DNA from 2 places in the Pseudomonas sp. microsymbiont 2 genome. Region 2 is predicted to be linked to the other one. Evidence: riboswitches for the same ligand, from Rfam matches in the RefSeq annotation. Region 2 holds a riboswitch; the other holds the start of a gene.
The links. A riboswitch is a leader RNA that binds a small molecule or an ion and turns the genes downstream of it on or off. The one in region 2 is predicted to bind cobalamin.
Positions count from the first base shown of each region.

Region 1: it holds a riboswitch for cobalamin, as region 2 does, so the genes downstream of both, ACYUME_RS14690 (CbtB domain-containing protein) here and ACYUME_RS13680 (ABC transporter ATP-binding protein) in region 2, are expected to answer to the same signal.

Region 1 is NZ_CM139112.1:3,298,573-3,303,691, reverse strand. It holds gene cobM (precorrin-4 C(11)-methyltransferase) at 1-461, opposite strand, end outside; gene ACYUME_RS14700 (cobalamin biosynthesis protein) at 489-893, opposite strand; gene ACYUME_RS14695 (CbtA family protein) at 893-1,588, opposite strand; gene ACYUME_RS14690 (CbtB domain-containing protein) at 1,599-1,784, opposite strand; cobalamin riboswitch at 1,883-2,109, opposite strand; cobalamin riboswitch at 2,169-2,367, shown strand; gene cobW (cobalamin biosynthesis protein CobW) at 2,468-3,535, shown strand; gene cobN (cobaltochelatase subunit CobN) at 3,539-5,119, shown strand, end outside.
Region 2 is NZ_CM139112.1:3,049,320-3,054,438, reverse strand. It holds gene ACYUME_RS13695 ((2Fe-2S) ferredoxin domain-containing protein) at 1-309, opposite strand, end outside; gene ACYUME_RS13690 (FecCD family ABC transporter permease) at 311-1,336, opposite strand; gene ACYUME_RS13685 (ABC transporter substrate-binding protein) at 1,333-2,295, opposite strand; gene ACYUME_RS13680 (ABC transporter ATP-binding protein) at 2,292-3,068, opposite strand; cobalamin riboswitch at 3,177-3,383, opposite strand; gene paaZ (phenylacetic acid degradation bifunctional protein PaaZ) at 3,550-5,119, opposite strand, start outside.

The DNA of each region.
Region 1 (5,119 bases), 250 kb from region 2:
CGGGCCAGGTCGGCCAGTTGCTCGCCGGGTGGCATGGGCGAGCTGTCGCCATAGCGGGTCAGGATGACCGTCTGGGCGACATCGGGCAGGGTCAGCTCGCAGCCCAGCAGCGCGGCGCTGGCCGCGGTGGCGGTCACTCCGGGGATGATCTGGTAGTCGATACCCAGCTCGCGCAAATGGCGGATCTGCTCGCCGATGGCACCGTAGAGGCTGGGGTCGCCACTGTGGACCCTGGCGACATCCTCACCTTTGGCGTGGGCCTGGCGCATGGCTGTGACGATCTGCTCCAGATGCAGCTCGGCGCTGTTGATCACGGTATGCGCGTGGTGCCCCTCCAGTACCGCGGGCGGGACCAGGGAGCCGGCATAGATGATCACAGGGCATTGCCGGATCAGGCGCTGGCCCTTGACCGTGATCAGTTCCGGGTCGCCGGGGCCGGCGCCGATGAAGTAGACCGTCATGGGGGTTCCTTGCAGAAAAAGGGCGGATTATCCGCCGATGGCCAGCGCCAGGGTAGCGCCACCGAGGACCTGGCGCGGTACATGCAGGCGTGGCCGGTCGGTTGCACGACCGGCCAGCGCCAGCGCGGTGCTTTCGGCAACGCCCCAGCAGCCGGTCTGGGCGTAGGCATTGGCCGAGCGCTGGCTGAGCAGGGGCTCGAAGACGAGCAGGTGCTCGGCCTCGAAGCATACGAAAGGCAACCCGAGGCGCTCGGCCAGCGCCAGCAGGCCGGGCTCGCGGGCCTTGGGGGCGATACTGGCGATCGCCCCCAAGGCAGAAAGCGGCAGGGCATTGCTGGCGAGGGTCTGACGCAGCAGCACCGCCAGGGTTTCCACCGGGCAGCCCCGGCGGCAGCCGAAGCCGGCATACAGCACCGGCGGATACACGGACATCAAGCCTGGCTGGAGCGGCGGTACAGCCAGGCGCTGAGCAGGCCCAGGGCCAGCCAGAACGCGGCATTGGTCAGCCAGGAGGCGATCTTGAACTGCGTCGCGAGGGCTTGCGGGGCGAGGCTCTCATGCACGGCGGGCTGCGGTGCGCCGATCAGGTGTGGAAGCACCAGCAGGGCAACGCCAAGCGCCTTGAGCAGCCAGTGTCGAGCGAACACCAGCAGGGCCAGGCCGCCTGCCGTGGCGGCGGCGGTGCCGATCCACCAGGTCTGGCGTTGGCCGAGGTCGGCGGCTGCGGTGCCGGGCAGTTCCGGCGGCAGGCCAAGGGTCGGCGCCAGGCAGAACACGGCGAAGCCAGCCAGGCCCCAGAGCGCGCCGGTGGTCACGCGGCCAGGTTCGCGCAGGCTGTAGAGCGCGGCGAGGATCAGGGCGAAGCCCACCGCGACCACCAGGTTGCCGCCTGTGGTGGACAGCACGCGTTGCCAACCGTCTTCCGGGGCCCAGGCCTCGGCACCGTGTTCGTGCTCATGGGCGGCGGCGGTTTCGCCATGCTCGTGATGTTCGGTGACGGGGGCCGCGCTTTCATAGGTCTCTGCCTGGAGAATGAGCGGGGCCACCCAGAAACTCTGCAGCAAGGTCAGCAAAAGGGCCGCAAGCAGCCCGCTGAAGCCCGCGGTACGGGCAATACGCGTGATCATGCGGGTCTACTCAGTGGCAGGGGAAGGCGGCGCTGTGGCGGGTATCGTGGGCGGCGTTGTGCACCGCCTCGATGTGCGAGAATCCGGCGAAATACACCAGGCACAGACCCAGCAGGCTGGCGCCTGCCGCGACGATCAAGCGCTGGCTGAGGGTGATGGGGGTGGCGACGCTGTGCTTGGCACTGGTGTAAGGCATGACGCGTTCCTCTGCTGCTTTATTATGGCAACGGGCAAGCGCGACGCTCCAAGGCACGACTCGCCCTGGGAATACGACAGCGCCCGCCCACCGCGGGGTGTTCATCCGCACGTCAGGCCGGTCTCCGGGCTGGCGAGGCTGGAGCGGGGCTCCATCGAGGGCGGCCACCTTCCCATGCCGACGCGCTGGCACAGTGGTCTGGACGTCTCTCTCGCTTACCGTTGCGGGGGCAGCACCGGCTTTGTCCGCACACTGTCGAGGCGGCGTGACGCACCGGTTTCCCGTTTCACCCCCGATGGGGGCACCTGAACGCAATGCGCTAGCAAATCATGGGGCACGGCTTGCGTCAATCGCGGCGGCGGTTGACCGCGAAGCAGGCACTGCGTAGCCTTGCCGCTTCGAGGTTCTCCGGCCCAGGCCGGAGCTAAGACGGGAACGCGGTACAAGCCGCGGCTGCCCCCGCAACTGTAGGCACTGAAGGGTTCGGCACAGCCACTGCGTAACGCGCGGGAAGGCGCCGGCCCACCGGCATCGAAACCGGAACGGTGCAAGCCAGGAGACCTGCCTCGTGACGTTTTCGACTTTCAACCGGGCGGGGTGATCCGGTGGCGAACGCGCCCGGCCGGCCTGGCCGAGGCTGTCGTCCGGCCTGCCCGCGCCATTGCTGCCAAGGGCATCGCGACATGAAAACACTGGCCAAGCTTCCCGTCACCATCGTCACCGGCTTCCTCGGCTCGGGCAAGACCACCTTGCTCCGCCACATGCTCGACAACGCCCAGGGCCGCCGCATCGCGGTGATCGTCAACGAGTTCGGCGAGCTGGGCATCGACGGCGAGATCCTCAAACAGTGCAGCATCGGTTGCACCGAGGAAGAAGCCAACGGCCGCGTCTACGAGCTGGCCAACGGCTGCCTGTGCTGCACCGTGCAGGAAGAGTTCTTCCCGGTCATGCGCGAGCTGGTGGCCCGTCGCGGCGATCTCGACCATATCCTCATCGAAACCAGCGGGCTGGCGCTGCCCAAGCCGCTGGTGCAAGCGTTCCAATGGCCGGAGATCCGCAACGCCTGCACCGTCGACGCGGTGATCACCGTGGTCGACAGCCCGGCGGTGGCCGCCGGCACCTTCGCCGCCTACCCGGAGCAGGTCGATGCCCAGCGCAAGCTCGACCCCAACCTCGACCACGAGTCGCCGCTGCACGAGCTGTTCGCCGACCAACTGGCCAGCGCCGACCTGGTGGTCCTGAACAAGGCCGACCTGATCGATGCCCAGGGCCTGGCCAAGGTCCGCGCCGAAGTCGCCGAGGAGCTGCCGTCGGCGGTCAAGGTGATCGAGGCGAGCAGCGGTCGTCTGCCGCTGGAGGTATTGCTGGGCGTGGGCGCCGAATCCGAGGCGCATATCGACGGCCGTCGCACCCACCACGATTCGCACCATGACGGCGACGACCATGATGATCACGACCATGATGCCTTCGACTCGATCTCCATCGACCTGCCCGAGGCCGACGACAGCCTGCTGCTCGACGCGCTGACGCAGTTGGTCACCGAATTTGGCATCCTGCGCGCCAAGGGCTTCGCTGCCATCCCGGGCAAGCCGATGCGGCTGCTGATCCAGGGCGTGGGCACGCGTTTCGACAAGCACTTCGACCGTGCCTGGCGCCAGGACGAGCCGCGCATCACCCGCCTGGTGCTGATTGGCCAGGACCTCGATGCGGTGCAACTGGAGGCGCGCCTGCGCCAGGCCCTGGGCGCCTGAGCCATGCATCTGCTGCGGACCCAGCCCGGCGGTTTCGTGCCGGACGACAGCATTGCCGATCTCGGCCAGACCCCTGCCGAGCTGGTGATCCTCTGCAGCGGCGATTCGCACCTGGCGCTGCTCGCCGAAACCGCCGAGCAGTTGCCCGAGGACTTCCCCAGCCTGCGCCTGGCCAATCCCATGCAGGTGCAGAACCACGCCTCGGTCGACCTTTATGTCGACGAGGTACTGCGTCACGCCAAGGTAATCCTGGTGTCGCTGCATGGCGGCGTGGGTTACTGGCGCTATGGTGTCGAACAGTTGGTCGAACTGGCCAGCCATGGCGTGCAGTTGATCCTGGTGCCGGGCGATGATCGTCCCGACCCTGAATTGACCGGCCTGGGCACGGAGCGCGGCGAGCATGCCGAGCGGCTTTGGCACTATCTGCGCCAGGGCGGCAAGGGCAACGCGCTGAACCTGCTCAATTGCCTGGCCAGTCAATGGCTGGGGCGTGATTACGCCTGGAGCGAGCCCCAGCCTTTGCCGCGTACCGCCGTGTACCACCCGGCCAGGGCCAGCGCGGCGCTCGAGGACTGGTACGCCGAGTGGCATCCCGAGTGGCCGGTGGCCCCGTTGCTGTTCTATCGCTCGCATCTGCAGGCGGCCAACACCGCGTTCGTCGACGTGTTCTGCCAGCGTCTGCAGGCCTGTGGCTTGAACCCGTTGCCGATCGCGGTGGCCAGCCTCAAGGAGCGCGCCTGTCTCGATCAGGTCGAGGCCTGGCTCGACGAGGTGCAGGCCGAGGTGGTGATCAACACCACCGGATTCGCCCTGTCCAGCCCGGAGCAGCCCAACCTGCGTCCCCTGCGCCGCGACGTGCCGGTGCTGCAGGCCATCTGCGCCCAGGACAACCAGCCCGCCTGGGAACAGAGCGAACAGGGCCTCGGCGCCCGCGACCTGGCCATGCACATCGCCCTGCCGGAGCTGGACGGGCGTATCATCACCCGACCGGTGAGCTTCAAGGACCTGGCCTGGCGCAGCGAGCGCAGTCAGTCCGACGTGGTCTGCTACCGCGCCCATCCCGAGCGCATGGATTTCGTCGCCGAACTGGCCCGGCGCTGGGTGGCACTGGCGCGCCTGGACAACCAGGAAAAGCGCGTAGCCCTGGTGCTGGCGAACTACCCGACCCGCGATGGCCGCATCGGCAATGGCGTCGGCCTGGACACCCCCGGTGCGGCGCTCAACATCCTCAAGGCGCTGCAGGCGCAGGGCTATCCGGTGGCGGGCCTGCCCGACAGCGGGACCGAGCTGATTCGCCAACTGCTAGGCGGGGTCACCAACGACCTCGACCACCTCGACCAGCGCCCCTGTGCCCAGAGCCTGAGCCTGGCCGATTATCAAGCGGCGTTCGCCGAGCTTCCCGAGGCCAACCAGCGCGCGGTGCTGGAGCGCTGGGGGGCGCCGGAGCAGGATCCGCTGCATCGCGGCGGGCGGATGATGGTGGCGGGCCTGCGCTATGGCCTGACCTTCGTCGGCATTCAGCCGGCGCGGGGGTATCAGGTCGATCACAGCGCGGTGTATCACGACCCGGACCTGGTGCCTCCG
Region 2 (5,119 bases):
CAGCGGTGTGCTGACGAACAGCCGCCCGGCGACCTCGGCCGAGCCCGCCAGCTGAGCCAGCTCACTGCGCAGCCAGTCGAGGTAGGCGCTGTCGGCGCTGGGGTCCAGGTCGATCAGCAACAGCGTGCCGCAGCCTTGGTCGATAAAGCGCCGTACCGCCAGCCACAGCGCGTCGAAGCCTGTCGCGGTATCGATCAGGGCATCGACTACCGTGGGGCCGCGCAACGCCAGCAATTGCTGGCGAAAGGCTTCGCTGGCACTGCCGGTGGACAGGTCGGGCCCGACGAACAGCACCTGGTCATGGCTCATTTCAGGGTTTCCTGCGCAGCAGCATGATGAAGAACAACCCACCGATCGCCGCCGTGGCGATGCCGATCGGCAGGTCCTGGGGCGCGATCAGGGTGCGCGCCGCCATGTCCACCCACACCACGAACAGCGCGCCGAGCAGCGCGCAGGCCGGCAGCAGCCGGCGATGTTCGGCACCGACCAGGCGCCGCGCCATGTGCGGCAGCATCAGGCCGACGAAGCCGATGGCGCCGGACAGCGACACCAGCACCCCGGTCAGCAGCGCGCAGCCCACGAACACCTGGGCGCGTACCCGGCGAGTGTCGAAACCCAGGCTCACGGCGGTCTGCTCACCGCTCATCAGCGCATTGAGGGCACGCGCCAGGCCCATCAGCAGGAGCAACCCGCCCAGCACGGCCAGCGCCGGCAGCCACAGCAGCGACCATTGCGCCAGCCCCAGGCCACCGAGCATCCAGAACATCACCGAACTGGCCGCGTGTGGGTCGCCGGTGTAGAGCAGCAGGTTGGCCAGTGCCATCACCACGAACGACACCGCCACCCCGGCCAGCAGCAGCCGGTCGCTGTCCAGCCGACCGCGCCGGCTGGCCACGCCCATCACCAGCACCATGCAACCCAGCGCCCCGAGGAAGGCCGCCAGCGGCAGGCTGAAGACCCCGGCGAACGGGCCGAGGAACAGCACCACGACAACGGCGCCCAGCACAGCGCCGGAACTCACGCCCAGCAGGTGCGGGTCGGCCAGCGGATTGCGTGTCACCGCCTGCAGCGCGCCGCCAACCAGGGCCAACCCAGCGCCCACCAGCGCGCCGAGCAGCACCCGTGGCGCGCGCAGTTGCCAGACGATCTGCGCCTGGCCGCGGCTGACATCGCCACCCTGGGCGACTCCCAGCGCCTGCAGGACGATATCCAGCACCTTGGCCAACGGCACCTGCGCCGCGCCAAAGCCCAATGACAGCAGGCAGGACAGCAGCAAGGCGACGAGCAGCCCGCCCAGCAGCAGGCGATAGGCTGCCGGGCTGCGCACCGGCATCACTGCCGGGCTCCGGCGAACAGCCGTGGATGCAGGGCGGTCGCCAGGTGCTCGATCGCCGCGGCGTTGTCCACCGAGGGCGTCACCTGCAGGTACGACAGCACCACGAAGCGCCGCTCACGGATGGCGGTGACGTCGCCCAGGGCTGGATGCTGGAGCAGGAAGTCGCGCTTGTGCTGCCAGGATGTCGGTCCGTAGTCGACGATCACGATGACTTCGGGGTCGCGCTCGACCACGCTTTCCCAGCTGACTTCGGTCCAGCTGGCCCGCACGTCGGCCATGACGTTGTCGCCACCTGCCGTGGTGATCAGCGCCTGGGGCATGCCCAGGCGGCCAGAGGTGGTCGGGCGGTCTTCGCCGCTGTCGTAGAGAAAGACCCGGGGCCGGGCGTGCGCGCCGGCCAGTGCAGTGGTCACCCGCGCCACGCGCTGGCGCAGCTGCTCGATCAGGGTTTCGGCCCGAGGGGCCACAGCGAAGATCCGCCCCAGGTTGGCCAGGTCGGTGTACAGGTCGTCGAGGCTCGCGGGCGGCCTGGGCATGATGCGCGAGCAGGACTCGCTGAGCTCGTACACCGGGATCCCGAAGGCCGCCAGGCGCTGCGGGGTGACCGGCCCGCCGACCTGCATGCCGTAGCTCCAGCCGGCGAACAGGAAGTCGGCGTCGGCATCCAGCAGGTTCTCCACCGACGGGTAGCGCGGGGCGAGTTCCGGCAGGCCGCGCAAGGACTGGCGCATCGACGGATCGAGGCTTTTCCAGCCGCTGATGCCGCTGTAGCCGACCATGCGCTCGCGCAGGCCCAGGGCCAGCAGCATGCCGGTCAGGTTGACATCGTGGCTGACGGCCCGCTGCGGGGCATGCGCGAAGGTCACGTCGCGGTCGCAACTGCGCACGCTGACGGGGTAGTCGCCGGCCAGGGCGTGCAGGGGCAGGGCAACGAGCAGGGTGCAGAGCAGGCGCTTCATGCGTGGCTGATCCAGGTGATGCGTGGGTGCTGCCCCACGGGATGGCGGTCGACCAGGGCGTGGACACCGAATACCTCGGCCAGGCACTGCTCGGTCAGGACCTGGGCGGGCGTGCCCTGGGCGACGATGCGCCCTTGCTCGATCACGTACAGCCGATCGCAGTAGGTCGCCGCCAGGTTCAGGTCATGGAAACTGGCCAGCAGGCTTAGGCCGGTACCGCGCAGGTGGTGCAGCAGCGCGAGCTGGTGGCGTGGGTCCAGGTGATTGGTCGGCTCGTCCAGCACCAGCAGGCGCGGCTGCTGGGCCAGGGCGCGGGCCAGCAGCACGCGTTGCTTCTCGCCACCGGACAGGCCGCTGAAGCCCTGCCCGGCAAGCGCGTCCAGGCCCAATTGATGCAGGGCCTGGTCGATCGGCGCCGGGTCGCCGTCACCGTCCAGCCAACCCAGGTGCGGGGTACGGCCCATGGCGACCACGTCGCGCACGCTCAGGCCAAAGTCCTCGGGAAATTCTTGCTGCATGACCGCGATGCGCTGCGCCAACCAGCGCGGTGGCTGGTGCCAGATGTCCTGGCCCTCGAACAGTACCTGTCCGGCCTGCGGCCGGCTGAAGCGGTAGGCGCAGCGCAGCAGGCTGGTCTTGCCGCTGCCGTTGGGGCCGATCAGGCCGACGCACTCGCCGGGGTGCACGTCGAGGTCGATGCCCTCGAGCAGGGGCGGCCCGCCGGAGAATGGCGACCAGCGCAGGCGCTCGATGCGCAGGAGGGGCGAAGCCATGGAAAAGCCACCGTCGCGAAGTGAATGAGTCCGACGGTGAGCGTGCGTGAAGGCATTGCAGACAGCAGGAGGCCGCAAGACCGGCGCGCACCCGCCCACCGCGGGAGTAGCCAACAGGGGTTCCAGGCCGGTCTCCGGGCTTGCGAGGGTCATGGGGCATTCACCTTCCCATGCCGGCGGCACAGTGGTCTGTCGAATGCCTTGCTCGCTTACCGTTGCGGGGGCAGCGCCGGACTACCCGCGCAAGGCGCGGTACCGGCTTCCCGTTTAACCCCTGGCGCGGCGGCCAGGGACACCTGAAAACAAGGGGCGCATCTGAGCATTTATGCGCGGATGAGTCAATGCGCGCACCCTGTGGGAGCGGGTTTGTCGGGACGCCGAACCGTCGCGAAGCAGGCGCCACGGTGAATGGCACCGGCTGCGCCGGTGTTCGCGGCTAAAGCCGCTCCCACAGCGCCCCGCTGAGTCAATGGGTTATGTGCTACTCGCGCTTCGACACCAGCGTCAGGATGTCATAGCTGGCCACCAGCTCACCCAGCTGGTTGGTCACTTCCACATCCCAGGCCACCACGCCCTGGGGCTGCCCCAGCGGGCTGGCCTTGTCCTGGTCGATCTTGCGCTTGCAGGTCAGCCGCGCCTGGATGGTATCGCCGATGCCCACCGGCGTGATGAAGCGCAGGGTGTCCAGGCCGTAGTTGGCCAGCACCGGCCCTTCACCGGGGCTGACGAACAACCCGGCCGCCGCCGACAGCACGAAGTAGCCATGGGCGATGCGCTTGCCGAACTGCGACTGCTTGGCGGCGATGTCATCGAAGTGCATGTAGAAGTGATCGCCCGACAGGCAGCCGAAGCTGACCAGATCGGCTTCGGTGACGGTACGACGGTGAGTGAGCAGCGACTCGCCGATGCGCAGGTCGTCGAAATGACGGCGGAAGGGATGGACCTCGGTCTCGATCACCTCGGCGCCACGCACGTATTCGCCGGTCACGGCCATCAGCATGCTCGGTGAGCCCTGGACCGCGGCGCGCTGCAGGTAGTGCTTCACCGCGCGCAAGCCACCCAGCTCTTCGCCGCCCCCCGCACGCCCTGGGCCGCCGTGCTTGAGTTGCGGCAAAGGCGAGCCGTGGCCGGTGGATTCCTTGGCCGCTTCGCTGTCGAGCACCAGCAGACGCCCGTGCCAGGCGGCCGCAACCGGAATGGCGCGGGCCGCCACGGCGCGGTCGGCGGTCACCAGGGTCGCCACCAGGCTGCCTTTGCCACGGGCGGCCAGGGCCAGGGCTTCATCGAGGTCGTCATAGGCCATCAGCGTGCTGACCGGGCCGAACGCCTCGATATCGTGGGCGCCGCCATCGCCGTGGGGATCACGGGCCAGCAACAGGGTCGGGGCGAAGAACGCGCCTTCGGCCACGCCTTGGCCTACCGGCGCGAAGCCGTCACTGGCGCCCAGCAGCTGGTCGCAGCTGTCCAGCAACAGGCGCACGCGCTCGGCGACGTCGCGTTGCTGATCGTGGGAGGCCAATGCGCCCATGCGCACGCCCTCCACCGAAGGATCGCCCACCACCACCTTGCGCAGACGTTCGCGCAGGTGGCTGGCCACGGCATCGAGATGCCTGGCCGGAACGATCGCGCGACGGATTGCCGTGCATTTCTGCCCGGCCTTGGTGGTCATCTCCCGCGCCACTTCCTTGATATACAGCTCGAATTCCTCGCTGTCGGGGCTGACGTCCGGCCCCAGGATCGCGCAGTTGAGCGAGTCGGCCTCGGCAGTGAACGGCACCGAGTGGCGTATCAGGTTCGGCGTGACGCGCAGCTTGGCGGCGGTGTCGGCGGAACCGGTGAAGGTCACCACGTCCTGGCCTTGCAGGCGGTCGAGCAGATCGCCGGCGCCGCCGATCACCAGTTGCAGGCTGCCGGCCGGCAGCAAGCCGGAGGCGTGCATCAGGCGCACCACGGCTTCGCTCAGGTAGCTGGTCGACGTGGCCGGCTTGACGATGCACGGCATGCCGGCGAGGAAGGTCGGGGCGAACTTCTCCAGCATGCCCCAGATCGGG